3 regions of the Synechococcus lacustris Maggiore-St4-Slac genome follow, and region 3 is predicted to be linked to each of the others. Evidence: predicted binding sites of a transcription regulator. Region 3 holds the regulator's gene; each other region holds the start of a gene.
What was found. Region 3 encodes NtcA, which controls nitrogen genes in cyanobacteria. Its sites were predicted from a motif close to GTANCNNNNGNTAC; they were not measured.
Positions count from the first base shown of each region.

Region 1: KBY68_RS03205 (ferredoxin--nitrite reductase) is a predicted target of NtcA. The motif match lies at 6,759-6,772, and genes of this name have one in related genera.
Region 2: KBY68_RS03165 (circularly permuted type 2 ATP-grasp protein) is a predicted target of NtcA. The motif match lies at 5,730-5,743, and genes of this name have one in related genera.

Region 1 is NZ_JAGQBK010000003.1:34,244-44,402, reverse strand. It holds gene KBY68_RS03240 (molybdopterin oxidoreductase family protein) at 1-29, shown strand, start outside; gene KBY68_RS03235 (ABC transporter ATP-binding protein) at 15-854, opposite strand; gene KBY68_RS03230 (nitrate ABC transporter ATP-binding protein) at 859-2,790, opposite strand; gene ntrB (nitrate ABC transporter permease) at 2,857-3,699, opposite strand; gene KBY68_RS03220 (CmpA/NrtA family ABC transporter substrate-binding protein) at 3,763-5,031, opposite strand; gene KBY68_RS03215 (nitrate reductase associated protein) at 5,165-5,638, opposite strand; gene KBY68_RS03210 (anthranilate phosphoribosyltransferase family protein) at 5,635-6,714, opposite strand; gene KBY68_RS03205 (ferredoxin--nitrite reductase) at 6,824-8,326, shown strand; gene KBY68_RS03200 (CbiX/SirB N-terminal domain-containing protein) at 8,426-9,568, shown strand; gene cobA (uroporphyrinogen-III C-methyltransferase) at 9,565-10,159, shown strand, end outside.
Region 2 is NZ_JAGQBK010000003.1:21,733-31,891, forward strand. It holds gene KBY68_RS03125 (urease accessory protein UreF) at 1-168, opposite strand, end outside; gene ureE (urease accessory protein UreE) at 165-626, opposite strand; gene KBY68_RS03135 (urease accessory protein UreD) at 625-1,539, shown strand; gene KBY68_RS03140 (AEC family transporter) at 1,532-2,452, opposite strand; gene KBY68_RS03145 (urease subunit gamma) at 2,447-2,752, shown strand; gene KBY68_RS03150 (urease subunit beta) at 2,749-3,054, shown strand; gene ureC (urease subunit alpha) at 3,054-4,763, shown strand; gene KBY68_RS03160 (transporter substrate-binding domain-containing protein) at 4,880-5,674, shown strand; gene KBY68_RS03165 (circularly permuted type 2 ATP-grasp protein) at 5,798-7,237, shown strand; gene KBY68_RS03170 (alpha-E domain-containing protein) at 7,222-8,172, shown strand; gene KBY68_RS03175 (transglutaminase family protein) at 8,163-9,032, shown strand; gene KBY68_RS03180 (transglutaminase family protein) at 9,029-10,159, shown strand, end outside.
Region 3 is NZ_JAGQBK010000008.1:2,310-12,468, reverse strand. It holds gene KBY68_RS07330 (DUF3769 domain-containing protein) at 1-2,048, opposite strand, end outside; gene KBY68_RS07325 (photosystem II reaction center protein I) at 2,098-2,217, opposite strand; gene KBY68_RS07320 (alpha-mannosidase) at 2,297-5,266, shown strand; gene psbN (photosystem II reaction center protein PsbN) at 5,203-5,343, opposite strand; gene psbH (photosystem II reaction center phosphoprotein PsbH) at 5,427-5,627, shown strand; gene KBY68_RS07305 (TatA/E family twin arginine-targeting protein translocase) at 5,631-5,876, shown strand; gene pth (aminoacyl-tRNA hydrolase) at 5,845-6,444, shown strand; gene KBY68_RS07295 (DUF3146 family protein) at 6,446-6,703, shown strand; gene KBY68_RS07290 (RuvC family protein) at 6,700-7,137, opposite strand; gene KBY68_RS07285 (DUF3084 family protein) at 7,134-8,321, opposite strand; gene ntcA (global nitrogen regulator NtcA) at 8,364-9,029, opposite strand; gene KBY68_RS07275 (cob(I)yrinic acid a,c-diamide adenosyltransferase) at 9,197-9,742, shown strand; gene dcd (dCTP deaminase) at 9,736-10,159, shown strand, end outside.

The DNA of each region.
Region 1 (10,159 bases), on a different contig from region 3:
CGGCTGTAAAAATATTAGCTCTTAATTAAATTTACGCCCTCATATAAAAAATCTAGGGCCCTATTTCGTAGTTCGCCATAGCGATCATCATGTAGTAATGATTCGCGATTCCGGGGGCGGCTAAAAGGGATATCAAGTATTTCACCGATGGTTGCGGCGGGGCCGTTGGTTAGCATCACAACTCGATCTGCAAGAAATAAAGCTTCATCAATATCATGGGTAATCATCAAAACCGTACAGCGTTGTTGCCGCCACAGGGCAAGTAATTCCTCTTGTAATTCCTCTTTTGTTATTGGATCAAGGGCACCAAAGGGCTCATCCATTATCAAAACCGGTGGCTTTATTGCCATCGCCCGGGCGATGGCTACCCTTTGGCGCATGCCACCACTTAATTCTCCCGGGTGGCGATTAAAAGCATCACCAAGCCCCACTGTTTCAAGCATTTCTTGTGCTTCTTTGAGCAATTCCTTTTTCTGTTCGGTTTCCCTGGTGGCATAAAGCCCCAGAGCAACATTATTTAGTGCTGTTTTCCAAGGCAGTAGGGCATAGTTTTGAAACACCACCATGCGGTCTGGCCCAGGACTCTCCACCGATTCTCCCCCTACTAAAACTTCGCCAGAACTGGGTTTTTCAAAGCCAGATAATGTGTTTAATAGGGTGCTCTTGCCGCAGCCTGAATGACCAATCACACAGATAAACTCCCCTGCTTGCACTGTAAGGTTTACGTTTTTCAGAACTTCAATGTTGCCATTCTCCGAACTAAAAGTTTTTGCTAAATTGCGGAACTCAACTAGTCTGCCTTGGCTTTTTGTTGAAGTGATTGATGCAGTGTTGCCTTGAATTGATGTGTTCATTGATTTAGGCTCTGATCGCTGAGAAGGGAAGGGAGGCGCAATATTGTTCGGGATTATCGATTGAGAAAATTTCGCCATCGCTGAGTTCATAGGTTCTTTGGGTGGGTTCTTGGTCGTGAATGGAAACTTTTTCGCATGCTTCTAAAAATATTTTTCTCGCATACACCCGATCAAGCAATTCTTGCCTATGGCTTGGGAAATTGGCCATATCCCAGCGGGCTAGTTGGGTTAGTACCCATAGCCCCTCGGCCGGATCTGGGTAGCAGGCCTGGCCTAGAAAGAAACGATTGAAGCGCAATAGTGAAGTGGCTTGGTTGAGGCTGGGAGCCAATTCATCACTTAATAAACCTGCTTGCATGGGCTCGAGTAAGTGAACTCCAAATGCTTCAGGTGCACTAAGTGTTTCCAAAATTTGATTGCGGTTTTCTGATGTGTCGCAGTAGGCAGCTGCTTCAAGCAGCGCCGCACTTAGGGCCACTGCCCTGTTGTGGTTGTGATCTACCCAGGCTTCCCGCAAAGCGAGTACTTTTTCCGCATGGTTTGGCCAAATTTCTGCATCGGTGAGCACAACCAATCCTGTTTTTCGATATTTGGCAATACAAGCCCTTAATTTGCCGGCCGCGAATGCATCAATTAAGCCTCCTTCCATGGCGGCAAGCAGATTTAATGGAGAGCGCCTTTGCCAGTAGATTTGCTCTGGATCAATGCCATGGCGCGCTAGCCAATGGCGAAATAGCAATTCGGCCATTGACAATCGATCCGGAACCCCTACTCGCAGTTCTGTTCCTTTATGCAATAACTCCAATAGAGCATCGCTGCTATCAATTGATAATCGCTCAGCTATCACAAGGGCATTGCCATTGCGGCTAAGGGTTTGCGTAACAACCATAGGCAGTGGCGTACTTGATACTGCCCCGGCGCCAGCGGCCATAGAGAGTGGTTGGGCAGCGCTTAAAGCGGCTCCATCAAGCCGTTCTAAACGCAACATGTCGTCAATTTCGCCCCAACTTTGACAGCGCAATAGCTCTACCTCAAGGCCCTGCTTTTCAAAGAGCTTCTGCTCTCTTGCTACCAGCATTGTTGCTGCATCCAAGCCCGGCAAATAGCCAAGCTTGATTGGTGTTGGGCTTGCTTGTTGGCTGATTTTGCGTTTAGAAATTTTGCGCTGGTCTTGAAGGAATTCGAGTAGTTGATTACGAAGCAAGTAGTAATTAGGATCTTTTAGAACTCCTTTGCGGCAGCGGGGGCGCTCAAATGGCACGGCAACAATTCGTCCCACATGGGCTTTGGGACCATTGGTTAGTAATACAACTCGATCACTTAATAACAAGGCTTCATCTACGGAATGGGTAACCATTACGGTGGTGATATTTGCGTTTTGGCAGAGCTGCATTAACTGCTCTTGCAGATGGCCGCGGGTGAGGGCATCCAAGGCGCCAAAAGGTTCATCAAGCAAAAGTAACTTTGGCTCTAATGCAAGGGCCCTTGCGATGGCAACCCTTTGGCGCATGCCCCCAGACAGCACCCCTGGCATACGATCAGCAACCGATTCCAAGTTAACCATTGCAAGGGCAGCTTCCGTACGTTCATGCCTTTGCTGAGGGCTCAGGTTCCTTTTAACTTCCCTAAGGGCTAAAGCTACATTCGCTCGCACACTTCGCCAAGGCAAGAGTGAATAGTTCTGAAAAACTACCATTCGATCGGGGCCGGGTTCAATTACCTCACGACCTTCAAGAATTACTCCACCTTTGCTCGGCTTGTTTAGGCCTGCAAGTATATTTAATAGTGTTGATTTGCCACAGCCAGAATGGCCTACAAGCGAAATAAATTCCCCCTTTTCAACCGTTAGGTTGATTGTGCTTAATGCTTGGAAACTTGTGCCATCGCTCCTGGTGAACTGCTGTTCAACCGAATCAAGTTGTAGAAAACTTGCCATTGCTATACCTCCAAATGATTCGGAATTTTAAAAAGCTTGTTCTTTATTAATGGAGAACTCATTGATTTATCTTTGGGGACCACCTACCCGTTCGCCTACCCAGGCAACACCTCGATCAAGGATTAAGCCCACCACTCCTACATATAGGATTGCTAATATAATCTGACTTGTGCTTGAATCCCCACCAGCGTTATATGCATCCCATATAAAGAAACCAATGCCGCCATCGGCTTTTAGCATTTCTGCTGCAACAATTGCCAGCCAGGCAAGACCGATTGATATGCGCAATCCAGTAAATACATATGGTGCAGTGGCAGGTATAACTATATCCCACAAAAAGCTGCGTTTCCTAAGCCGTAAAACCCTTGCAACATTGCGATAATCTTGGGGTATTTCTCTAATTCCCATTGCAGTGTTGATAACAATTGGCCATATTGCCGTAATAAAGATAACAAATATTGCCGCTGCATCAGCCTGTTGAAATAACAGAAGTGAAATCGGTAGCCATGCCAAGGGTGGTACCGTGCGGAGCACCTGAATAATCGGATCAAAGCCTCGCCTAATAAAACTATTCAAACCCAGTGCTAAACCGGCTGCAATACCTAATATTGCCGCTAGGCTATACCCTAAAGCCACCCTTTGGAGCGATATTAATATTTGCCAACCCAAGCCTTTTGCTGTGCCGCCATCATCATAAAAAGGATTCACTATATAGGGATTCCAAGTTTGTGTTATTACTTGGATTGGCCCTGGAAAATCGCTATTACTCAGGCTGCATGAAAGTTGCCATATCAATAGAACTCCGCCGATACATAACACTGGAGCTTTGATCTGTTTGATGATTGGGCTGTTAAGCCATTTTAGTTGTGAAGATCTAGGCTTCTTTGATTTGATTGAGGCGGAGACCATTGGTAGTGCTCTGATGGTTTTTAATTATTTTGTTATTTGGCTGGATATTTTATTAATTAACTCTTATTTAAGCGCCTTTATTTTTAAGCTATTTAAATAGGCTTGTGGATTGGCTGGGTTGAATTTTACGCCATCAAAGAACACTTCCACTCCCCTTGAATCACTAGCTGGGCCTGTGCCATAACCATTTGCTTTTGCAGCAGCCCGCCATAGATCGGCACGATTTACTTGTTTTACAAGGGCATTGGTATTTGTATTTTTTGGTAGATACCCCCAGCGAATATTTTCGGTAATAAACCAGGCGTCATGGCTTTTGTAGGGAAAGGAGGCGTTATTATTCCAGAAATACATTTTGAATGGGCTATTTGTTACTTTGCGACCATCACCATAATCAACGGTTCCTTGCAGGCGTGGCAGTAAATCATCAACGCTAGCTTTCACATACTTATCTTCCGAAAGAATCTCAGCTAATTCTTTTGCGTTTGCTGGATTATCTGCCCATTTTTGTGCTTGTTGCACAGCCATTAACAAGCGTAAGCTTGCGTTTGGATTTTTCTTTACCCAATCAGCTCTCATTGTGAATGCTTTTTCTGGATGCTCTTTCCAAATCTCACCTGTTTGCGTAATTGTGTAGCCTAGTTTTTTATTAACTAGTCTTTCATTCCATGGCTCACCAACACAAAATACATCCATAGTGCCACTCTGCATATTTGCAACCATTTGCGGTGGAGGAATTACCACAAGATCGGCATTTTTATTGGGATCTACTCCATTGGCTGCCATCCAATAGCGCATCCATAGATCGTGGGTACCGCCTGGAAATGTAACCGCTGCTTTAAATTTATCGCCAGTTTTATTTTTCTTATCTACAGTTTCAATTAGATTGGGAGCCTTCACTTTTAGTTTCTCATCTAGAAATTCTTTTGAGCTGGAGATTCCCTGGCCTTGGGTATTTAGCCTTGCCAAAATCAGCATAGGTAAGGGTTGCTTGCTTTTGGTTATTGCTCCTGTTGAAAGCAGATAGGGCATTGGGGTAAGGATGTGAGCGCCGTCGATACCACCTCTGGAACCACCCAGTTCAAGGTTATCCCGTGTAACAGCCCATGATGTTTGTTTTTTCAGCTCAACGCCGGTCATTCCTTGTTTATTAAAGAAACCCTTCTCTTTGGCAATTATCAATGGAGCTGAATCCGTTAGCGCAATGAAGCCCAATTCAACTTCTGTGGTTTCAGGTTTACCCGGTGCGGCGATCGCAACCAGAGGCGAAAGCAACAGTGAAATTGCTGAAGTAGCTGTAGAAACTACGAAATAACGGCGGGTGAAATAACCCATGGCAATGGTAAATGTGGTTTGAGCCCGGAGTCTGGAAAACTGCAGCCGGGTGTTTTGGGCGGCGCAACTGCTGACCGCCCCATAAGAACACCACGTTGCAGGGCGCCAAATTGTGTGAATCGCTACCGATCACCTAGGTAATTTTGTTTTCGAGGAATTCGCCGAGGGCGAGGGGCAGATTCCCCCGGCTTTTACTGTTGCTATGACTATGGCCTGGGCTGCAAAGCTTCAGCAGTGCAAATCTCTCAAGTTCATCAAGCTGTTGCCATTGCCCCAGGTTTGGCACCGGCTGCTTAGAAGCTAGGCATGCCTCTTCGATCAAACCAGGTACTCGGTCTATTTGCTGCCATTCCTCCTGGATTGCTCTGTTTATTTCGTTGCAGGATTCCTTCAGCCGATCAGCGAGCTTGTGGAGCTCCAGCTCGCTATCGCCCCAGTTCAGCAATTCCATTTTTTGCTCGTCTCCCAGTTCAAGCCAGTGCTGCAGGCGAAGCTTGCGGCCACATAAATCAAGTTTGCGCCGCACTGCCATCGGTATGCAGCGCAAGTTATCGCTGAATTCAGCTTCAAATTTGAAAATGCGGCAATGGCGGTCCGTTTTTTTCATAGTTGAACAGCTGTTAGAGCTTTTTGGATTTGCCCCAAGCGTTTTAATAACGCTCCGCTTTCGAGCAGTTCCTTTGCTTTTTTAATGCCGCTGTTTAAATCCTTCTGGTTATCGCTGATCCAAAGCATTGCTCCGAGGTTCCAAAGCAGTGCCTCTGCCATAGGACCACTGCCTCCGAGAGCCGTAATTGCTTGCTCCGTCCAGGTTTCCATATCGGTAAAAGCTGGATCAGCTCCCTTAAATCCATGGTCCCGCGGGTGCAGGATCAGGCGTTGCTGCTTGCCTTGGTATGAACGGCTAGTGATGCAGGCTCGGCCAAGGGATAAATCCGTTGATCCCTCCAGACCTTTCACCGTAACCACATCATCTTCCTGCACCAAAGACAAAGCTGCTATCGCCCTTGCTTCCGTTGGTGGATGCACATAGCCAGTTATTAAGAGGTGTTTGCCTTGGTGAGGTGTCCAGATCAGCTCGAGGCTTGCCAGTGGTGGCCTTTTGCCTATTTGGTCGCGAATTGGTGTGAGCTTTTCTGCCGCTGGAAATAAATTGGGTTGATGGCATAGGGCTATTCCTTCTTCAAGAAGCAATCGCTGCACCTGGTCAAGCATTAGGTTCCCCCAGGGGAGCCCAAGGCAGTTCATTAGCTCTGCCAGCGTTATTCCCCATTTCACAGGCATGGGGTTGCCGCCGCTCAATACCACCGTTTCACCGGCAGCTACAAGCCCAATGGCAGTTAGGGGCAGCAGCGGTGCAGTGCGGTTGCGACCGTCGTAGGGCACTCCAAAGCAAATGGCGCGGCGGCCAGGGCTGCTGAGCACAGGTCCTTGGCGGCGATAGCTGCGCAGCATCCCGGCCAGCTCCTGGGGTTCAGGCCTGCGTATGCGGTGGGCGATCAGAAATGCTCCTAATTGAGCATCAGTTGCAACGCCATCAAGCATGGCGTCCATGGCTTCTTCCGCTTCGCTAAGGCTTAGGCCACTGCTGGTGTGCTCACCGCTGCCCACCTTGCCAAGCAATTCCCGAAAGCGCTGCTGGGCAGGGTTGAGGCTGGAGCCGCGGTTGGAAGCCAGGGTCAACAGGTTTTGTGAAACTAGCCACTATTCAAAGCGTTGGCGAATCGGTAGCAAAAGGCACATAGCGGGTGGGCACTCCTAGAGAAAGTGGCAAGGTTGATTTATTAATGCCATGCCAGCTGCTGCATTAAGCAAAATTGAGCAGGCAAAGGCTGAGCGTTGTGGCTTGGAACTTGAAGCTGAGTTAGATCAACTCGCCCATGCCGGCTGGCAGCAATTGGATGAAGCTGATCTAACTATTCGTTTGAAATGGTTGGGGATCTTCTTTAGACCCGTAACCCCAGGGCGATTCATGTTGCGCCTACGCTTACCCAATGGCGTTATTAATAGCCACCAGCTTGAACTTTTAGCCGAGGCCATAGATCGTTGTGGTGAACATGGAAGCGCTGATATAACTACTCGGCAGAATTTGCAATTGCGCGGTCTTTTGCTTGAAGATATGCAGCCGCTTTTGGCTCAGTTGCAGACAGTGGGGCTAACCAGTAAACAATCGGGCCACGACAATCCCCGCAACATCACAGGCAATCCCCTTGCAGGCATCGACCCCGATGAATTTATTGATACCCGCCCATTGGTGGATGCCATCCAGGCTGAGTTACTTGGAATTGATGGACCGCGTAATTTGCCCCGCAAGTTCAATGTGGCCGTTGGCGGTGCAGCAGATAGTTTTCTTTTGCATAACGACCTTGCTTATCTGCCTTCTATTTATGCCGGTGAATTGGGTTTCACCGTTATGGTTGGTGGTTTCTTTTCCGCCCAGCGCAATGAACTAGCTAAACCCCTTGGCCTGTGGCTGCGGCCTGAGCAATTAGCTGGTTTTAGCCTTGCTGTGTTGCTTCATTACCAGGAAAATGGTAACCGCATGGCCCGAAATAAAAGCCGCTTAATGTATTTAATTGATCGGCTTGGGTTTGATATTTATCGGCAGCAGTTGTTAGATGCCTACGGTCAACCTGTGCAGGTTCATGATGGCAGTCATTTAGTTGATCAACCACCCCGGTCTTGCCTTGGTGTAAATCAGCAAGCTCAAAAGGATTTCCATTGGCTTGGCTTGCATGTGCCCATGGGTAGGCTTGATGCCGATTCAATGTTTGAACTTTCGCGTTTGGCGCGCACCTACGGCAATTCAGAAATACGCCTCACAGAAGCGCAAAATTTATTGATAGCCAATATTCCCAATGAAAAACTTGATCAGCTCCTTGCTGAACCGCTATTACTACGTTTTAGCCCCAAGCCCAGCCCCCTGCAGGCGGAGGCGGTGAGTTGCACAGGTAGCAAGTATTGCAGTTTTGCAATGATCCCAACAAAATCAACTGCTCAAAAAGTACTTGAACAGTTGGAGCTAACTTTGCAGTTAGAGCGCCCCCTACGCAGCCACTGGACTGGCTGCGCCAATGCTTGCGGCCAGCCTTACATGGGTGAGCTCGGTTTTATGGGCGCTAAAACAAAGCACAATGGTGAAATGGTAGAAGCAGTTAAGGTTTATCTAGGCGGTGATTTGGGGGCCTCACCAAAGCTGGCAGAGCTCTATGGCAAGGCGATTCCATTAACTGAGTTGGCAGATCAGTTGAAGCCCCTTTTGGTTGAGAAATTTGGCGCTGTTTTGCGAGGTTGAATCATCGGCCTGGAATTTTCCCAGGAGCTAACAACCCAGCAATGGTTTCAACAGCTCCAAGCAGGTGAACAGCCCTTGCTTCGCCATGAATTAGCAGCAATGCTGCCAAAACTTAACCAGAGCCAAGCTTTTGAAGTATTCGCCCTTTGGTTGGCTCAACTAACAGATGACAAGCAAGATTTTCAAAAGGCTGAATTAATTAGTTGCACTGATTTGGTTGGTTATCAGCGCAGTTCAGCCGCTGCTCAATTGCTTCGTAATGCCCTTGGGCCCGATGCCTCCCAGCAATTACAACAATTGCTTTTGCCTCTTTTGGGATATCAACGCAACCAGCAAGATTTTCTATTTCTACGCAAACAAGTTCTACAGCCAGGACCATTGTTGTTACGTCGGGCAGCCCTTGAGGGGGTGGCTAGGGGGCTGGGGGCCTGGCCCCTTGGGCCCTTGCGCAATTGCTTGTTGGTATTAGCTGTAGATATGGATCCAATTTTGGCGGCAACGGCGGTAGATTTAATCGCCCGTTTGCCTTGGTCACGGCAGGGTTTGAAGGCATTAGCAGCTAAAAATTTGGATCCATTGGTGCAGCAACGGCTGGTTCGGCGCCGCGCGGCGGCTCCCCCCTCCGATCTCCTACTCGTGGTGCATGGCCGCTCCGGCGGTCAAGTGCCAAGTGAATTTGAGCTGCTTGCAGCTGAATTGCGGCGGCAGAGGGGTTGCAGGGTGATTTTGCAGTGTTTAACCGCCGCCACTAGCGCTGACCAGGCCCAGCACCTAGAGCCAGCACCACTCACCCTGGTGCCCCTTTTTCAATTGCCAGGCCACCATGTGCGGGTTGATCTTCCCGCCATCGCAAAGCATTGGCGCAGCTGCGGTTGGCCCCTGCGGCGCCTGCCCTTCCTCGGAGCTTGGCCCCAATGGCAGGGGGCCTTGGCCCAGGCTTTAAGTGAAGCCAAAGGCCAGGGATTACAACCCCAGCTACTGCACCATCCCCTCAGTGGTGCTTTGGCAATGCGTTATCCCCAATATTTGCAGCAACGCCTCGGTGCACCCTGCAGCCCCTGGACTGCTTACACTCAGCCAAGCCAAAATCTTTTGCTGGTGCCCTTAGCTGTGGCAGCTAATCGGCTTAGTGAGGCACTCAATGCAATTGATTGGCCCCCTGGTTTGCAGCTGTGGCCGCCCCTATTGCAACAAAGCCGTTTTCGTTTGGTGCTGATGGAGCAGCTTCTTTCCCTGCCATGACCGCCACTTCCCCACCTGGCATCGTTTATCTAGTTGGTGCTGGCCCCGGTGATCCGGAATTGTTAACGATGAAGGCCCATCGGCTACTTAAGCGTTGTGATGCTTTGGTGCACGACTCCCTAGTACCCCTGGAACTATTGGAAATGGTGCCAGAAACCTGTGTTGTGCATGGTGTTGGTAAACGTCGCGGTTATCACTCCGTGCCGCAACCCACCACAAATGAATTGTTGGTGCAATTAGCGGGCCGCCACCGTTGTGTGGTGCGGCTTAAGGGCGGTGATCCCTTCCTGTTTGGCCGTGGTGGCGAGGAAGCTGCCTACCTGGCAAGCCAAGGGGTAGCGGTGGAGGTGGTGCCAGGGGTAACCGCTGGCATCGCAGCGCCTGCCTATGTGGGCATACCAATTACCCATCGCGAGGCCGGCTCCTCCGTTACCTTCGTTACGGGCCATGAGGAAATTGATAAGGTTCGACCCGGCGTTGATTGGCGTGGGCTAGCCCGTTGCAGTGATGGCTTAGTTATCTATATGGGCCTCCATAACCTGCAACGGATTTGTGATGAATTGCAGGCTGGTGGTTTAGCTGCTTCCACCC
Region 2 (10,159 bases), on a different contig from region 3:
CACCGCAAGCAAACCAAATTGCAATTCAGCCTCAAGCCAGGCCTTCAGGGTTGCCCCATCCCTGAGCTCACCCGCCTGCACTAACACCTCCAAACCTTCGGCATAGCTGAAAGCACCCACCGGCAAAGCGGGGCTCACAAGTTGCAGTAAGGCCAGGGGCAGGGTCATGGATGGCTATGGCTAGCGCCATAGGCGCCACTTTCGGGCAGGAAGGGGGCCTGCAGGTGGGCAACTTGCAAACCGCGGTGGCCTAATAAATGCTCCAAAACAGGGTCGGCCAACAGCCTCAATTGATCGGCTTGCAACTCCAAGGCCACATGGCGATTACCGAGGTGATATGCAGCCTGCAGCAGGGCCAGGGGATCATTGCTGCACACCACCAGTAGTGGTTCATCTGCAGCCACCACTACAGCTAGTGGCATATTTTCCACGGCCCCTAATAATTGCCCTGGTGCCAGGGGTTCGCCCCTTGGCAACTGCAGCAACACCTCTTGGCCGCCACTGCAGCGGCGCAAACCGCGGCAGATCTGCCGTTCAGCCGCCGTGAGTGGCAGCTGCAATAAAGCCTCTCCAGCTGCGGAACTGCAGCGATGCTGCAGCAGCAATGGCCTGGTTTCCTGTTGCATGGATCCAAGCTGCCATAACCCCATGGCCCAAGCCACTGCCACCCCTAGCCCTTGGCGGGGCACAGCAAATTTGCAATTTGCAGCCAGCAGCCAAGGGCTCACCAGCTTTCAAGGGGGCAGCACCGCCCCTTTAAAGCTAATGCGGGCATTTGCTGGCGCCGATGGCCGCTGTGAACTGCCCCTTTTACATACAGCCGGCGGCCTGGTGGGCGGTGATCAACTCAAAATCGAACTAGGGCTTGGCGCCAACAGCCGCGCCCTAATAACCAGCGTGGCAGCCCAAAAGGTTTACGGCATTAAGGGCCAGTGGGCCCACATCGATATAGAAACCCAGCTAGGGCCGGGCGCTGATCTGGAATGGTTGCCCCAGGAAACCCTGGTATTTGAAGGGGGCCTGCTGCAACAGCAGCAGCGGCTGGAGTTAGCTGAAAACGCCAGCTGGCTAGGCATCGATGTGGTGCGATTTGGCCGCACCGCCAGGGGAGAAACCCTGGGCAATGGTTGCTGGCGCAGCAGCCTCGAAATCCAGCGCAAATCAGCCAGCGGCCGGCGCTGGGAACTGGTGGATCGGCTCCAAATCAATCGGGATTGCCTTGATAGCGCCCATGGGCTCAAGGGCCAGCCGGTGCTGGCCAGCCTGGTGTGGGCGGCACCAAGCCCCCTGGATAGCAACAAACTCCAAGCCCTAATCAACCAAGGCCGCCAAGACAGCCTGGAACTCGAGGGAGAAATGGCCCTAGGCAGCCTGCAACAGGGCTTAATTGCCCGCTACCGGGGCCCCTCCAGCCAAGCGGCCCGCCACTGGTTTTATCGCCTATGGGCCCGGATTCGCCAACTGCGCGGTTTAAGTGCGCCGCTAGCGCCAAGGGTGTGGCCCCTGCAGGAATATCCCCATGCCCCAGCGCTCAACTGAGCAGCCACCACCACAACGGCACAGTAATTAGAGCCATTGCAGTGCTTATTAGCACCAAACCTGCCGCTGCATTAACGCCTTCCCCTTCCGCCTCCGCCATCAACAGCACTGAGATCGCTGTGGGGGCTGCCGCCTGCAGCACTAAGGCATCAGCCACACCAGCTGGCAATGCAAGTAGGCGGCCCAGAATTGCAAACAACAGCGGCAACAGCAGCATTTTAAAAAGCAAAGCAGGCGCCAAAGGGCGCCAATTGAACCCAGGCTGGATTTCGCCTTGGTTCAACATCACCCCCAAACGCATCCCCACCAGCAATAAAGCCAACAGCAACACCAAGCGGGCTGGCCACCAGAGCAGGGCAGCAAGGGGTGCTTGCCATGGGGTTAGTTGCAGCACAAAGGCAAGCAAAAAGCCATGGGTGGCTGGGCTTTGGCCCAGGTCGCGGCGGAAGGAACGGCGCCCCTGGCCGGCGGCTGCCACCAGGCGTGGGCCGAGGGTCCAACTCAAAAGTGTGCCGGCCAGGTCGTAGGCGATGGCAGCCCCTAGGGCCTGGGGTGGCAATAGGGCCAAGGCCACCGGAATGCCGAAGTAGGTGGTATTGCCCGTTACCGCCCCCAGTTGCAACACCCCAGAGGGCAGCAGCCGCGGCCAACGCTGCAACAACAACATCAATGCAGCAATCAATAGCAGTGCCAGGGCGCCCGCCTGTAAAAAATCGCGATTTAAGCCAGAACGCAGCAGCAAAGCAGCCACACTCAAGGGAATGCCAAAGCGCACCAGCGGTTGCGCCAATGCTCCAGGCAGTAGCGGCCAACGCATACCGATGGCCAAGCCAAGGGCCAAAGTTGGGATTAGTTCCAGCAAAAGTGGCAGCACAGCCCCCCCAACGATCGACAGTGATTGCAGCCCATGCACCTATCTCCCCAGGAAAAAGACAAGCTCTTAATTGTTACCGCAGCCCTGTTGGCGGAGCGGCGCTTAGCGAGAGGTTTGAAACTGAACCACCCGGAGGCGGTGGCTTGGCTCAGCTTTCAAATCCTGGAGGGGGCGCGGGATGGCAAAACCGTAGCTGCCCTTATGCAGGAAGGAAGCACTTGGTTAAACCGCAGCCAAGTGATGGCTGGGGTAGCGGAACTAATAGATGAAGTGCAAATGGAAGCCACCTTTCCCGATGGCACCAAGCTTGTAACCCTGCACCAACCAATCAGGCCATGATCCCAGGCGAACTACTACCGGAACCAGGCAGCATTGAACTCAATGCCGGCCGCCCTGTTACCAATTTGATGGTGGCCAATAGCGGCGATCGCCCCATCCAGGTGGGCTCCCATTTCCATTTTGCCGAAGCCAATGCTGCGCTGCTATTCGATCGGGAAGCAGCCCGGGGCCAACGGCTTGATATTCCCGCCGGCACCGCCGTTCGCTTTGAACCCGGCGATGAACGCCAAGTGCAGCTGGTGCCCTTTGTGGGAGCCCGCCGGGTGGTGGGTTTCAACGCTCAAATCAACGGAGCTCTCTGATGGCATATCAAATCGATCGCCGCAGCTACGCCGAAACCTATGGCCCCACCACCGGCGATCGCCTGCGGTTGGCCGACACAGAATTAATCCTCGAGGTGGAAAAGGATTTCACCAGCTATGGCGATGAGGTGAAATTTGGCGGCGGCAAAGTAATTCGCGATGGCATGGGTCAAGGCCAAAGCAGCCGCGCCGCCGGCGCCGTAGACACGGTGATTACCAATGCGCTGATCCTTGATTGGTGGGGCATTGTGAAGGCGGATATTGGCATCAGAGATGGCCGCATCTGCGCCATCGGCAAGGCGGGTAATCCAGATATCAGCAACAATATCGATATCGTGATCGGCCCTGGCACCGAAGCAATTGCCGGCGAGGGCCATATCCTCACCGCCGGTGCGATCGACACCCATATTCACTTCATCTGCCCCCAGCAGATTGAAACCGCCCTAGCCAGTGGTGTTACCACGTTGCTGGGGGGCGGCACTGGCCCAGCCACCGGCACCAATGCCACCACCTGCACGCCGGGGGCTTTTCACCTGGCCCGGATGTTGCAGGCGGCTGAAGGTTTACCGGTAAACCTGGGCTTTTTTGGCAAGGGCAATGCCAGCACTCCAGAGGCATTAGAGGAGCAAATTCGAGCTGGTGCCTGCGGCCTCAAATTGCATGAAGACTGGGGCACAACCCCCGCCGCCATCGATTGCTGCCTCGGCGTAGCCGATCGCTTTGACATCCAGGTGTGCATCCACACAGACACCTTGAATGAAGCCGGTTTTGTGGAAGACACAATCCGAGCGATCGCTGGCCGCACCATCCACACCTTCCACACTGAGGGAGCTGGCGGCGGCCACGCCCCCGACATCATCAAGATCTGCGGCCAGGCCAATGTGCTGCCCAGCTCCACAAATCCCACCAGGCCTTACACCCGCAACACCCTCGAAGAACATCTCGACATGTTGATGGTGTGCCACCACCTGGATGCGGGCATACCAGAAGATGTGGCCTTTGCTGAATCGCGGATTCGGCGCGAAACGATTGCGGCAGAAGACATCCTCCACGACCTGGGCGCCTTTTCAATAATTGCCAGCGACTCCCAAGCGATGGGCAGGGTGGGGGAGGTGATCACCCGCACATTTCAAACGGCCCACAAGATGAAAGTGCAGCGGGGCCCCCTTGAAGGTGATAGCTCCCGCAACGACAACAACCGCATCAAGCGCTACATAGCCAAGGTTGGCATCAATCCAGCGATTGCCCATGGCATCAACAGCCAGGTTGGTTCTGTGGAAGTGGGCAAGCTTGCTGATTTAGTGCTGTGGAAACCTGGATTTTTTGGCGTTAAACCAGAACTGGTGCTGAAGGCCGGCAGCATTGCATGGGCCCAGATGGGTGATGCCAACGCTTCAATTCCCACCCCAGGGCCAGTGCATGGCCGGCCGATGTTTGCCAGCTACGGCAAGGCGCTGGCACCAAGTTGCCTCACATTCATGAGCCAAGCTGCCCTGGATGCTGATTTACCGCGGCAATTGGGCTTAGCTCGCCCCTGCCTACCGGTGCAAAACACCAGGGATATCGGCAAGGCAGCAATGCACAACAACAATGCCCTGCCAGATATCAGCGTTAATCCAGAAACCTATGAGGTGTATGCCAATGGTGAACTGCTCACCTGCGAACCAGCTGATGAATTACCGATGGCGCAGCTTTATTTCTTGCTTTAATTAATCCAGATGTTGATACATAATCAATTAGAACAACTCACTGCCGCAGCTCCATGGATCTAATTGCAAGATTTCGCAAAAATTTACCTTTTTTAGCAATCATTTCTTGCGGTTATATGTTTACATCTATAATCCAAGTACTAGCAAATTCGCCATCGCCAGATTTGCTAGACACAATCAAACAGAATGGTCTCGTGCGCATAGGTGTTTCGCCCGACCTACCAGGGATGTCTAGGAGAATAGCTGGCAAGCCAGGCTTTGAGGGTGCGGAAGCATCCCTAGCCCTATTAATTGGCTCAAAGCTGATTGGTGATGTCAAAAAAGTTGAACTTATCGGCGTTGATTCACCAGAGCGACTAGCACTACTTCAAAAAGGGAAGATTGATCTAGTAATCGCTCAATTCACCATTACGCCAGAACGGCAAAAACTCGTAGATTTTTCAGTGCCCTATGTGATTGCCCATGAAGCACTATTGCTACCAGTGAACAGCAAGGTTTATAAATTGAGTGATCTCATTGGCAAGCATATTAGTGTTGCCAATGGCTCAGCAAGTGAACAGCGCTACAAAAGGGCTTGGCCAGGAATTTATCAACGCAGCACAAATTTGGAATCCGGTGGCATCGAACTACTGCGCCGCGGAGAGGTGGCAGCCTGGGCAAACGACAATACAAATATTATGGGAATGCTCAGTGTTGCTAAAGACCGCAATCGGTTTCGCCTTTTAGATGTGGCAGCTTGCTTTCCAGCTAAACCATTTGGCATTGCCATAAGGAAAGACAACCCAGGGCTGCTTGCAGCCTTGAATGCTGCCCTAACAGAAGAGCAGAGCAAAGGCAGCCTTAAAAAGTTGTTTGCACCTCTAGCCCTGCCAGCAGTGAAAGGATCATCAGCAAATGAAGCTTGCAGATAAAATAAGTATCAAATTACACAATTCGATCGCTAATTACTAGCCGCATGTTGATTATGTAGCAATGGGAACCATGGGCGGGCGGCTTGATTCCGCACCATAGGAAGGTTGAAACAGCTGAAGCCGATGTTTGAAACCTATGTGCCAATGGGTGGCTTCGATGAATACATGAGCCCCAGCCACACACCCCGTAAAGCGATGGGGGCCCTGATGGATCAACTGGGGGCCCTTGGCCTTAGCCAACTGAATGAAAATCATCGGGCGGCTGAACAACTACTCAAACGGCTAGGTGCCACCTTCAGGCTCTACAACAGCAATTCAGAGGCCAGCGAACGAATTTTGCCCTTCGATCCCTTGCCACGGCTGATCGATCACCAGGATTGGGCAGTGCTGGAGGCGGGGTTAATCCAAAGGCTTGAGGCGATCGACCTGTTTCTTGCCGATATCTATGGACCCCAGAAAATAATCAAAGATGGAATTATCTCCGCAGAAGAAATAACCAGTAGCCAGGGTTGGCGGCCCCAGATGCAGGGATTAATCCCTCCCCTCGGCCGCTGGTGCCACATCTCAGGCCTCGACCTAGTGCGTGATGGCGATGGCACCTGGCGGGTGCTGGAAGACAACCTGCGCTGCCCTTCAGGAGTTGCCTATTTCCTCGAAAATCGCCGGGTGATGAAGCAACTTTTTGGCGGTTTATTTCAAAGCCAACGCATCACCCCCATCGATAACTATGCATCCCAACTACTGCAAACCCTGCAGGAAATGGCCCCCTGGACCGACAGCCCCCAAGTGGTACTTCTCACCCCTGGAGTACATAACAGCGCCTATTTCGAACACAGCTACCTGGCCCGCTTGATGGGCATCCAGCTGGTGGAGGGCACAGATTTGATCTGTGAAGACAACCGGGTGTGGATGCGCAGTACCAATGGCCTTCAACGGGTAGATGTGATCTACCGCCGCATCGACGACGATTTTCTAGACCCCACCTGTTTCCGCAAAGATTCAATGCTCGGCGTAAGCGGCCTGATGGAAGCGTTCCGCCAAGGCCAAGTAGCCATAGCCAATGCCCCTGGCACCGGCATTGCCGACGACAAGCTCATCTATGCCTATGTGCCCCAGATGATCCGCTACTACCTAGATGAAGAAACGATTATTCCAAACGTAACAACTTTTCTTTGCTCCCGGCCAAAGGAATGCAGTTATGTGTTGGAACATTTGCCTGAGCTAGTAGTAAAAGCGGTGTCGGAAGCAGGGGGCTATGGAATGCTGATAGGCCCCCACGCCAGCAGCGAAGAACTGAAACATTTCAGTGAATTAATTCAAGCTAATCCCCGCAATTACATCGCCCAACCAACGCTGCAGCTCTCAACGGTTCCCTCCCTCAGCGAAGGGGAGCTCTACCCATGCCATGTGGATTTAAGGCCCTACATATTACGGGGTAAACAGAGTTGGGTAACGGCGGGGGGACTCACAAGAGTTGCCTTAAAACGCGGTTCCCTCGTGGTTAATTCCTCCCAGGGCGGCGGCAGTAAAGACACCTGGGTGGTTTCATGCTCAGCCGTGTAGCAGAACAGCTCTACTGGATCTTCCGGTATGTGGAACGGGCCGAGAATTTAGCCCGTTTCTTAGATGTGAGTATGTCGATGGCGCTGGATTCACCGGCAGGGGGTGATGCGGTGTGGCTGCCGCTTATTGAAGCTTGCGCTGAAAGCAACTTATTTAAAGAATTACACCCTGAAGGTGGTGCTGCAGCGGTGGAATGGTTTCTGCTTGCCCAAGCACAAAATCCAAACGCCATTTGTAATTGCATTGCCATCGCCCGCGAAAATGCCCGCCAAATCCGTGAGGTAATCCCCAATGAATTATTTGAAGAATTAAATGCTTTACATCTTGATTTACAACCGGGTGAAAGTTTTTGGCAGCAGGCCCTACCTGAACAACTGCAACTGATCAGGCGCGGCTGCCAACAGCTCTATGGCATAGCAGATTCAAGTATGCGCAGGGATATCAGCTGGCATTTTGCCAATCTTGGCAGGTTGATTGAAAGGGCGGAAAAAACGGCAAGGATCCTCGATGTGAAATATTTTCTACTGCTGCCAAGCCCTGAGGATGTGGGAGGTGCCTTAGATGAATTGCAATGGATTGCCCTATTGCGCTCCGCCAGTGCATATCAAATGTATCGCCAACACACCCAACAACCAATCACCCCCAGTGGTGTGGCGGAATTTCTATTACTGGATCCAGATTTTCCCCGTTCCGTGCGCTATTGCCTTAATGGTATTGCCGAGGCGATTGCAAGTATTGATCAACAACCACTACTGCAAAGCGGCCATTCCCTCAGCCGCAGCCTGGGGCGCCTCCAGGCCACTTGGAACTATTCCCAAGTGAGCGATGTAATCGATCAAGGTCTTCATCAGGTTATTGATCAATTGCAACTACAAATCAATGAACTACACACACTATTGGAAATCCGCTACTTCACCTCAAACCAATGCACGTAAAAATTAGCCATCGCTTTGTTTATAGCTACTCAAAGCCAGTGCAGCTCGGCCCCCATCGGCTGTGTTTGATGCCCCGCAGCATTGGATTTCAAAAACTAATCCAACATAAAATCAGTTTTAATCCAGAGCCATGCCATAAATTTGAATTATTAGCAGCTGGTGGCGATCAAATCCTGCGGGCTCGTTTTGTTGGTAGCACCGATCGCTTTGAAATCATTTCAGAAGCTGAGTTGATCACTAGCCCGCCCCCCCTACTTTCACTTTGTTTAGATGAACAGGAACCGCGCTTGCCCTATCCAATCGGCAGGCTAAATGCTGATCTTTTAAGTAATCTGCAGGGCTGGCTGCCCAATGGTCAGCATGATCCAGCCGCCGTTGCCTTAGCCCAGGAGGCGATTATCGGCAGCAACCAACATTGCCTCACCTTCCTGCAACAACTGCTGGAGATGATTCAAGAGCGGGTGAACTACACCCAACGCCACCATGGCCCCCCTTGGCCGGCGGGGCGCACCTTGCGGGAACGGGTTGGTTCCTGCCGCGACCTTGCAGTGTTGATGATCGAATGTTGTAGATGCATTGGTTTACCAGCTCGCTTTGTGAGTGGTTACCACCTGGTGGAGCCAAAGCCCGATCGCTACGACCTCCATGCCTGGGCTGAGGTATACCTACCCGGCGCCGGCTGGCGTGGTTTCGACCCCAGCGGCATTGGCGCCGTAGATGAGCGCTACATACCCCTCGCCAGTTCATCAAATCCCGAATTAACAGCAGCCGTAAGCGGCAGTTTTAGTGGCCCGCCTGGGGTTGTTAGTGAATTCAGCTGGCAGATCGAGGCAGCGGAACTAAGCCTGAAGCAACCGTGAGCCAAGCATTGCTGTATTCCCTACCTGCATGGATGTTGACGGCGGGACAGGAAGCCCGAAAGCGGTTTCAAAGCGCCGCCATGGAACTCACCTTGGGGGGTGAACCCACCTATGTGCCCCTTGAACCCAAAGGAGCTGAATGGAGTGTGGCCGCCGATGGCCCAAGCAAACTCAGCTATGCCAGGGCCTTAGCAAAGCAACTAGAAAGCGATGTGTTGCCTGGCAGTATTTGCTTTTTTTGCCCCGGTAAGCACTATCCAGGCGAAACAAATCCCCGCTGGGCCCTGCGGTTGCTGTGTAAACACAACCGCAAACCACTGGTGCCGTGGCCAGCCGCCGGACCACTCCGGCAATCAGCAAGCCAAGTGCTTAAGACGATTGGAAAGCTCCTGGGGCTTGAGCTAGAACCCAGTGAATTCAAGGATCCCCTCGCCCCCGATCAAAAGGTGTGGGCAGTGCCCATCACCCGAGATGCGGATGGCTGGCAAACTTCAGCTTGGCCGTTAGCAGAAGAAGAACGGCTACTGGTAAGTAGTGATGGTCCGCCGGGGCTGCGTTTGCCCTTGAACAAGCTGCCAGAGGATGTGCCACGCCAGGTGTTAACCCTTGATTGCAATGCCAATGGCTGGGGTTTATTTCTGCCGCCATTGGCACCAGATGGCTTTGAACAACTACTGGAAGCGATCGCCCAGCTATTGCACGAAAACGAGTTGATGGCACCACAACTGAGTGGTGTGGTGCCAATCGATCAAGAGCAGCGCTGGCTGGTGCTGGGAATAACGGCTGATCCTGGTGTGCTGGAGGTGAACTTACCGGTGTGTGAAACCTGGCAGGTGTATGCCGAATGGCTAGGGGCCTTGGAAAAAGCAACGGCTGCTGTTGGTTTGCGCTCCTGGAAACAAGCAAGTTCCAGCCAAAGCGCTGGCACTGGCGGCGGCAACCACCTGTTGTGGGGTGGGCCCACCCTGGAGCGCAATCCACTATTTCAACAACCCGCCTGGCTGGGGGCGGTGCTGCGCTACTGGCAAGCCCATCCCTGCCTTTCTTACCTATTTATTGCCGATCCTGTGGGTGCAGCAAGCCAGGCACCCCGCTCCGATGAAATCGGCGCGCCGCTACTAGATCTT
Region 3 (10,159 bases):
CCAAATGAACCCTCAAGCAATGCCTGGGCGCCAAATAAATCACCGATTGTGTTGTTTTGAGTAACGGTGCCAGATCCGGCGGAGGCGCCTGGAGCTGGGTAGGCGGAGGTGGTGCCATTAAAGGCACGCTCAATCATGAATTGGGGCCTTAATGAGAAAGTAGTGGCATTGCCAAGCCGCAATTCAGGCAGGGTGTATTGAACAAAAAAACCATCGCGATCTAATTTATCTACCTTGAGTGCCCAACGGTTTTCCACCTCCTGTTCCTGCTTGGGTTTAATCCTAAAAGTGGAGGGTAGTGGCACAGGTATTTTGTTTTCCAATAACAGGCGATTGCGGCCTGATTCAATCACGGTGGTGCCATCAAGTTCCTGCTTTGATTTCACATTTTCCATATCCACCCACACCTGAGCTGGGGTGAAGGGGTCGTTGCTGAAGCTGGCCCGCGGGGCCGTCCACCCTTCTGGGGTGAGCCGCACCTGGGGTGCTTGAAAACGCCAATGGGTAACGGAACCGCTAATCAGCTTTTGGTTTTTTGTGGTTTGCAGCTGTTGCAATTGGGCTGGGGTGGCGGCGCCATAGGCGGCTTCCGTGCCGGTGAGGCTGCTGAGGCTATTGGTGCCAAAGCGTCTATCGATGGTTAGGCCAAGGCGGGGCTGCACATTGAGCACCCTTTGATCTATGGAAGCAATCTCCTGGCGCCGCAGCACTAATTGTTGAGCTGGGGTGAGTTTGTTTGGTTCTGGGGATGGGCTTGGCGCCGGTGCAGCCTGGGCACTGGGGCCATCAAAAGCCACTGCCTCCAACTGTTCATCCAGGGGCAATAGCGGTTGGCGGCTGGCGCGATCGGGATCAGGGCAACCCAGGGGGGGTGGATTTTCAACTTGGGGCCGTTTCGGGGCGGGGGAGCCAAAGCGATAACGGGCACCGAGCAAATAACCATTGCTGCCTTCATAAACACCGCCGTAGGTGCCATAGGCGCCAGAGCGGTGGTGAATGCGTCCCACCAAAGACCATTGGGGATTTACTTCAACGCCGAGTTCAACGGCTAGGTAGTTGAGAAATTGCGATGAATTGAGCCAAGAAACATTTTCATAATTACTAAGGGTGGAGTTAAGGCTTACACCTTCCACCACTCCAAGGCTGAGCCACGGCTGAATCCACCAGCGCAAACCAATGCCAAAAGTTACCTCCCAAAATTGCTGATTATTAATAAATGCATTTAGGCGCTGATCTTCAGGAACACCTTTGCGATAGCGCAAATCATTACTGCGCTCGCCTGAATGGAAAAATAAATTGCCATCTAATTCAATATCAAAAGGGTCGGCATCTAATAATTTGCGATTAAAGCCAATCCCGCCTAAATATTCAGGCCTTGGGCTACCGCTAAAAGTGAATGTTTCACCAAAAGTTGCATCGGTCATCTGGCCGCCCCAGGCGGTAACCGCCCAGGGATGGGGATGACGGCTCACTAGGGGCGGCAGATTTGGGGGGCATGCCATTGCCTCCGGTGGGGGCAGCGGCGCCACACTGGCGGGCGACACCTGCACGCCGGGTTTAGGCGGATTAAGCAGTAGTTCATTCCTTTGTTTTTGTTCTGCTGCCAACGCCTCTGGGCTGCCCTGCAAGGGTGCATCAGGGTTTAAATCCAATTGGCTGGTGAGTAGATCAACCAAGCCGTAAACGTTGTCTAGTTCCCCTTCCCCCTGGAGCAGGTTGTAGCGAATTTCACTGGCTTGAATGTATTGATTGCCCCGTTGAAAACGCACGGAACCCCGGGCCCAAAGCACCCTGCTGCTGGTGTCGTATTCGAGCCGATCGGCCTGCAATCTGCCGCCAGCTAGCAGCACCACCACGTTGCCGGTGGCAACAAATCGCTCTAATTGGTTGTCGTAACCCTGTTGATCAGCCTTTAGCTCAAGTTCAAGGGGTGCAAGTTGTTGTGATTTATTTGTTTCCTGGGCGCGGCAAACTGAAGCAGTTGCAACGCTGAGCAGCAGGGCGATGGCGGCAGGCACCAGGCTGTGGGCGTGAAATCGCGCTCTCAATCCTGGCCAGCTTCAGGGGCGGCGATCCTGCCACGCCATCCCAACCAAATCATTCTTCTAGGTCCTTTCTGCTGGGTGTCCGGCTCGGGTCGCTGGCCAGAAAACCAAACACAAAGATGCCGATGAAGAAGAAAACAACCGAGTAAACAGAAATCTTGAGGGCGAGCATGGTCCAGCCGGAAAGGACAGGTATTGGTGCCGCACCCAACGCGGCTGGTCCATCCTATGGGCCACATGCGCGGCTACGGATGGAAATGGGCCTTGAAGCGCTGCTTAAGGGGTGGATTGAAACGTTTGCCCCTCTGCGGGAGTTGGATCTGCTGCCCCTTTTGCGGCGGGAGAACGGTAGCCCAGGCCAGCATCACCCCTGGGGGCAACTGCATCGAGCCGATTGGGAAGCGCGCGGTTTAGTGATTTGGCCCCGGGGGGGCCAAATCATCAAATTGCAACATTGCCTGCGCTGCCCTGGGGCTTGGCTAGGCGAAAAACCAAGGGGTGAAGCCCGATTAGCCCTGCGCTGGTGGGCAGAAACGGCCGCCTTGAGGGTGGATGGCAAAACCGTGGTGCAGGGGGATTTGTTTGATAGCGCCTGCCGCTGGCAGCTGCCGCAGCGGTTTTGGCAGGGGGAAGCCCTGAATCTGGAACTGGAATTAAGCAGCCCCAGCCACGATGAAGGCGCCTTGATCCTGGCCCGGCTGGAGCGGGAACCAGAGCAGCCGGCTGATCCCAATGGCCTGCTGCTGTTAACAAAGTTGCGCCTGTTGCAACAGGATTTAAGCCGGCTAGAGAAGCTGCTGCCCGCGGCTCAACTCAAAGCCCTGGCGGATGCCCTTGCGGCAGAACCAAACCTTGCCAATCAAGAATTTCTGAGCGCGCAACTGGCCCAGCTGCCAAAACCAGCGCCGCTGCAATTACTGAGCCATGCCCACCTGGATCTGGCCTGGTTATGGCCTGTGGCTGATACCTGGCAGGCGGCGGAACGCACCTTCAGATCGGTGTTGGGCCTGATGAAAAGCCACCCCGAGCTTTGTTTTGGCCATTCCACCCCGGCTCTGTATCACTGGTTGAGCCAGCACCGGCCGCAGCTATTTGCTGCCATCCGCCAGGCGATGGCGGCAGGGCGCTGGGAACCGCTGAATGGGCCATGGGTAGAAAGCGATTGCACCCTGGTGGGCTCCGCTTCCCTGTTGCGTCAATTTGAAGAAGGCCAGGCCTATAGCCGCGCAAGCTTTCCTGAATGGGAGCACAAATTGGCTTGGCTGCCAGACAGTTTTGGCTTTAGCCATGGCCTAGTGGAGGTGTGCGCCGCCACTGGGGTGCAGTGGTTTCTTAGCCATAAGTTGTTTTGGAATGCCACTAATCCCTTCCCCCACCGGCTGTTTCGCTGGCGCCACCAAAGCGGCAGCAGCGTATTAGCGCTAATGAGTGCTGCGATCGGCACTGATGCAGATCCCCTGGCGATGGCCAACTACAGCCGCCAATGGCAGGAGGCCACGGGTGTAGCCGAGGGTTTATGGCTGCCGGGGGTGGGCGACCACGGCGGCGGCCCCAGCCGGGAAATGCTGGATCAATTGGCGCTATGGCAGGGGCAAGCCCTGGCCCCAAACCATCAATTCAGCAGCATGCGCAGTTATCTGGCGGAGCTGGAACCGCTGGCGGCTGAATTGCCGGTGTGGCGAGATGAGCTCTACTTGGAATTGCATCGCGCCTGTGCCACCAGCCGTCCGGATCAAAAAAGACACAACCGCACGCTGGAGCGGCTGTTGCTGGAGGCGGATTTAGCGGAAGCGATAGCGGCAATAAAACCGGCTGATGGGGGCCAAGCGGCATGGCGCTGCCTGCTGTTTCAACAATTTCACGACATCCTGCCCGGCACCTCAATCCCAGCGGTATTCGAGCAGGCCGAAAGGCAATGGTGCGCAGCACGGCGCGCCAGCCGCCAACGGCGTGACCAAGCCCTCGGCCACTTGGTGGCAATTGGCAGGGGCTTTAAAAAGCAATGGTGGGTGGGGCAATTGCTGCCGGCTAAGGCAGCTGAACGGGTGTTCAAATTGCCAGCGCCGGCGGCGGGCCATTGCTGGCATGGCCCCCATGGGGCCTTAGCAAGCCAGAGGGCCCATGGGGGCGGCTGCTGGCTGCAGCTGCCTTTTGGCGATGGGGTGGAATTGCAGCGGCTGGTGCAACAGCCCACAGGGAAAGAGCCACTGCCAATCCAGCAGGCGCTGGGTTTGGAGGATCTAGGTGCAGGGCGCTGGTGTTTGCAAAACAGCCGCCTGCAGGTGCTGCTGGGGCCCCAAGGGGTGGAGCAGCTGCGGGGCTGGCAGGCCGATGGCTGGGGCCCTGAACTACTCAAAAGCCCACTGCAATTGCGGCGCTATGCCGATCGCGGTGAATTTTGGGATGCCTGGGATTTAGCCGCCAACTACCAACACCAGCCGCTGCCTTTTAGCTGGTGCAGCGGCCCTGAAGTGCTGGAAAGCGGCCCCCTCTGCACGGCCCTGCGCTGGCGCGGCCATTGCGGCCAAAGCCCAATCCAACTAATGCTGCGGCTCCAGGCCGGCAGTGAAATGCTTGAGCTGTGCCTGCAAAGCCAATGGCAACAACACCATGAACTGTTGCGGCTGGAGCTGCCCCTGGCTCAAGCAACTGATTTTTGGAGTGCTGATTGCCCAGCTGGGGTGCAAAACCGTGCCAGTAATCCCCGCAATGCCAGGGAGGCAGCCCGCTGGGAGGCAGCAGCAATCAGCTGGGTGGCTGGCCATGGCCTGGCGGTGCTGCTCGATGGCCCTCAGGGGGTAAGCGGTTCGGCCGATGGCCTTGGCATTTCTTTGCTGAGGGGGCCCACCTGGCCGGATCCAAGTGCCGACCATGGTTTGCATCGTTTAAGGCTGGGACTGATGGCAACGCCAAGGGGCTGGTGGCAGCAAGGGGTGCCAGCGGCAGCGGCCAGCTTCCGCAATCCCCTATGGAAAAGGCCAGCCGCTGATCAAGGGGCAATCAAGGCAGAAAGTTGCCAATTGCTGGCTTGGCCAAATTCCGATCTGCAATTGCTGGGGATCAACAGGAATGAAGCAAATCAACTGCGCCTAACAGGCCAAAACCTCAGCCCCTGCAGAACAGCGCACTTAAAAGCTTGGGCGATTGGCAGCTGGGATCAATCCTCGTGGTCGTCAAAGGGATCGGTTAGCTGCTTGGAGGGTGGGCCAAAGGCGGTGTAGATGCCAAAGCCAGTGAGGGCGAGTAAAACCACCAGCACTGTTAGTGCCACAGAGATTGCAGGGGAGGTGGTTTCCATCAATGGTTTGCAGAGGGTGCAAGGGAGGGCCCGTTGCTATTACAGTAACGAGCCCTATACCCCGCCAGAGAGGTTTTCAGCCCATGGCCCAACGCACCCGCCTGGGAGATCTGCTTCGCCCCCTCAATTCTGAGTACGGCAAGGTGGTGCCCGGATGGGGCACCACACCTGTGATGGGCATTTTCATGGTGTTGTTTCTGGTGTTTCTGCTGGTGATCCTGCAGCTATATAACCGCTCCCTCTTGCTTGATGGGATCACGGTGAACTGGAACGGCATGGGTTAAGCGATGAACATCTTCGGCGTTGGCTTGCCGGAGATGGCGGTGATTGCCGTCATCGCCCTGCTGGTGTTTGGTCCAAAAAAACTGCCGGAATTAGGCCGCGGCTTAGGGCGTACTTTGAAAAGTTTTCAAAGTGCTTCCCAGGAATTCGAGCAGGAATTCCGCAAAGCTGTTGATGCACCAATCGATACCCCTGAACCCAGCAAACTTGAATCAGCCGATGCCACTGACGCTGCTGGTGGGCCTGGGTAATCCAGGCGCTGATTACGCTGGAACACGCCATAACGTTGGTTTTATGGTGCTTGATCAGCTTGCTGCCAGTGCTGGAGCTAATTTTCGGCCCCAAGCGAAATTACACGCTGAATTAGCAGACATCGGCCAGGGCAATAATCGTTTGCGGCTATTGAAACCGCAAACATTTATGAACGACAGCGGCCGCTCGATTAGGGCCTGCCTCGATTGGTTTGGCTGGAGCGCTGAACAATTGCTTGTGCTGGTAGACGACATGGACCTAGAGCTGGGGCGATTGCGGCTGCGGGCGAGCGGAAGCGCCGGCGGCCACAACGGCTTACGCAGCACTATTCAACATTTAGGTAGTGAAGAATTCGCAAGGCTACGCATCGGCATTGGTGCACCGTTAGGTGATCCCCAGGAGCGAAAAGAACGCACGGTTAGCCATGTATTGGGGCCATTCAGGGCAAGCGAACAGGGGCTGCTTAAACAGGTGCTGGCTGAGGTTTGCAGGGGAATTGAATTAATCCAAGCCAATGGCCTAGAGAAAGCTGGCAATCGCCTCAATGGCTTTCGGCCAAGCACTTGAGATGGCAAAACTACCCTCCACCAATGCCAAGCTAAGGGTTTTACATCAAAGCTTTAGTAATAAATTAGTGGAGGGTGAAGTGGCAGCTGGAGGTTTTAGTTGGGAATTTAGATGGCATTTTGATCGCGGTGAATTGGTGGTGGAACCATCGCTCGGCCGGGCCTTAATTCAAGATGCTTTATTGCGTTTTTTAGTAAAAAGTGATTATCAATTAGAACCCGGTGGCGATTATCAATTCACCGTGAGGGCAAAGTTTTAAGCAAGCCCTAAACGATGGCCCAGGTGGGCCTCCAGCAGCACCAAGGCCGCTAGATCATCTAGGGGCCGGGGCGGCAGCCTTAAACCTTCAGGCAATAGTTTCCATAAATTACGGGGCGGAAATAATTGCCAATAACGGCCCCTGGCGGCAAGGGTGCTGCCGGCCTCTGGCTGCAACACAACTGTTAATTCAGGTAGGGCATCACCTATGGCCTGCTGCCAGGGGCCACTGCCGGTGCCATCACCCAATACCAGGCCCTTCACACTGCAACTGTGGCACCAATGCTGCAGCCAATCCCAGCTTTCCTGGGGTGTGCACACCAAAAGATCTTGCACCTGCTGGCCGCTGATATCTGTGCGCACCAGCCCGCATTTACTGCGGCCTGGATCAAGGCCAATCCAATGGCCGCCTGCTGTTGGGGTGGTGGCTGTCATTGCTCTGCGGGGTTTATGCCCCTTAGTTCCACAAGCACCGGATCAGCGGTGTCGCTATCGCGCACGGAAACCACCTGCACCAACAGGGGCCGGCGACGGGGCTGTTCACTAAGGGCGCGGCCGGCGGCCTTAAATGCCTCCACATCAAATTGAATCGCTGGCGCTAGGGAACCCTGGCGCAGGATTTCAGTGCGGGCAGCGGCAAGCAGCAGATTTAGGCGGGCCTGCACTTGCTCGGGGCTGCGTTCATTGGGATCAAAGCTGATGCTGGCGAGCACTTCACCTTTACTCACCACTTTTTGGTTAGGGCGCACATCAGCAAAGGCGAGCACCTGGGTTTCACCGCGCAACACATTGCCGGCGGAGCGAATACTTACAACCCAATCACCACCATTACTTAGGGCCTGTTCAACCTTTGCCACTTCACTGCGGGGGATTAAAAGCAGCTGACGATTTGGCGGCTGGCCAGGTAATACCTGTTCAAAAGCGCGCAGATTTGCCTGGCGCAATACATCCTCGGTTGCTTTTTTTACTAAGCGTTGCTGGGGGATTGCCATTCTGGCGCTGGTGAGCGCCTGGCCGGTGGTTAAAACCACATCACCACTGCGCAGGGCGAGCACCTTGCCCTCCAACTGTTTTAGTTCCTGTAAACCATTGCGGGTGCGCGTTTGCAGCTGCTGCAATTCCGCATCACGGCTTTTTACATCGTTACCAAGCCGGTTTCTTTCAGCTTCTAATTCACGCCTACGGGCTTGCAGGGGGGCGAGTTCAGATCTCAACTGATTTGCCCTTACTTCCACCTGCTGCAGTTGGCGCCGTGCTGCAAGGCGGCCTTGATCTGCTTTTGTGCCCTCTTGGCGCGCCTGGGTTAATTGCTTTTGGCTATTGCTTAATTGCTCAACACTGAATTGCAGGTTTCTACGCGAATTATTCAGTTTTGTTTCCAGCTGATCCAGCTGAAATAAACCAACCCGCAACTGTTCGCTAACGGCAAGCATCAAGCCAAGGGTTAGGGCACTGATCAAACTGCCGGTGAAAACCGTGATCAGCACAGCGGTGCTGCGGGGGCGCAACTGAAACAAGCTGAGGCGCGCCTTGCCGATGCGGCTGCCGAGGCGATCACCAATGGTGGCGAGCACTCCACCGAGCAGCAGCACCGCCAAAATCAGCAGCCAGCCGGTCACGGAGAGAGCACCTAAAGGAGAACCAGTATCGCTGAGGGTTGATCAGCTAAAGCGTTTTGCAAGGGCAAGGGGATCAAAAACAGTGATGCGTTTGCGATCGATTTCCACAAGGCCAGCATTGCGTAGATCACCAAGCAGGCGGGTGATCGTTACCCGGGTGGAGCCGATTGCTTCTGCGATCGCTTGGTGGGAAAGCTTGAGATCGATCGTGATGCCACGGGTGCCTGGCATGCCGAAATCACGGCATAACACCAGAAGAAAACTCACCAAACGCGACGACATATCGCGATGGGTGAGGGTTTCGATCATCGTTTCGGTTTGGAGAATGCGAGAAGAAAGGCCCTGCAAAAGCAATAGGCCAACGCGGGCATCTTTTTCGATCGCCTGGCGCACGGAGGTGGCGGGGGCACTGATTAAATCAACCCTGGTGAATGCAACCGCGTGATAAAAACGATCGGATCGCTGGCCTGTTAGCAGGGAGAGCACACCAAAAATGCTGTTTTCCCGCAATAAAGCAACGGTGATTTCATCGCCGGATTCATAAACGCGCGATAGGCGCACGGCACCGCGTTTGAGCAGATAAACCCGCTCGGCTGGATCACCAGGGAAAAAAATTGTTTTGCCGCGCTCCACAATTTCGGAGGTGGTGCCCGCCAGGCTGCGCATCACCTCTTGAATAGTTGGCTGGGGTGGGGCTGATGAAAGCATGGGCCCTGGCTCAGTTAGCGAAACCTTAATAAGGGCTGCCGGAGTGCCTGGTAGCGGTTAACACCAAATATTGCACAGTACAAATGTTTGCACTATCTGTGGTGTGAAGAGCTTGTGCATACGGCTTTGAACGCTACATTCGGGTTTCGTTTGCCCCCGGTGCTTTTATGCTCAGCAGCCTTGCTCAACCCAGCCAAAGGCAGGCGGGGGCAGCACTGCGGTTGCTGGTTAGCCAACCGGAGGGGCTATTGCAGGTGCACACGGCCGCCTATCGCGGCAGTTGCCCCAGTGTGTTCAGCCAGGCACTGCGCAGTGCTGGCTTGGGTAGCACGGTGCTGGTGAGTCAGTTTTTGCGCGGCGGCGTGGATCAAGGGCCTAGCCGGCCGGTGCAGATGTGCGGCCGGCTCACCTGGCTGCGGCCGGCGCTGGCGGGCTGCCTAAATGGACCAGAAGAAGAAGGCAGCAGCAGGCAGGCGGTGCAGGAGCTATGGCAAGAAAGCAGCCGTTGGTTGCTGGAGGGTGCTGCCGATCTAGTGGTGCTGGATGAGCTGGGGCTTGCGCTGGCCTATGGGTTGCTTGATGAAGCGGAAGTAGTGGCCACCTTGGGGCAGCGGCCAAGCCGAATGGATGTGATCCTCACAGGGCCTGAAATGCCTGCGTCTTTGATGGCGTTAGCGGATCAAGTAACCGAATTGCGCCGCGACCGATGCTAAAAAACGACCGCTGGATAAACGAACAGGCTGCAAATGGCCTGTTGGATCCATTCCAAGCCACCTTGGTGCGCCATTTGGATCCTGATAACAGGGCAAATCCGGTATTGAGTTTTGGATGCTCAAGTTATGGCTACGACCTACGCCTATCAGCAAAGGAATTCCTGATATTTAGGCATGTGCCAGGCACGGTAATGAATCCAAAGAGATTCAATCCAGCAAATTTAGAACCAGCACCACTACAAAATGATGCTGATGGTGCTTATTTCATCCTGCCAGCCCATTCCTATGGCTTGGGTGTGGCATTAGAAAAGATGAAAGTGCCAAGTAATATCACCGTGATTTGCCTTGGTAAAAGCACCTATGCAAGGCTTGGCATAATAGTAAATACAACACCAGCAGAAGCCGGCTGGGAGGGTC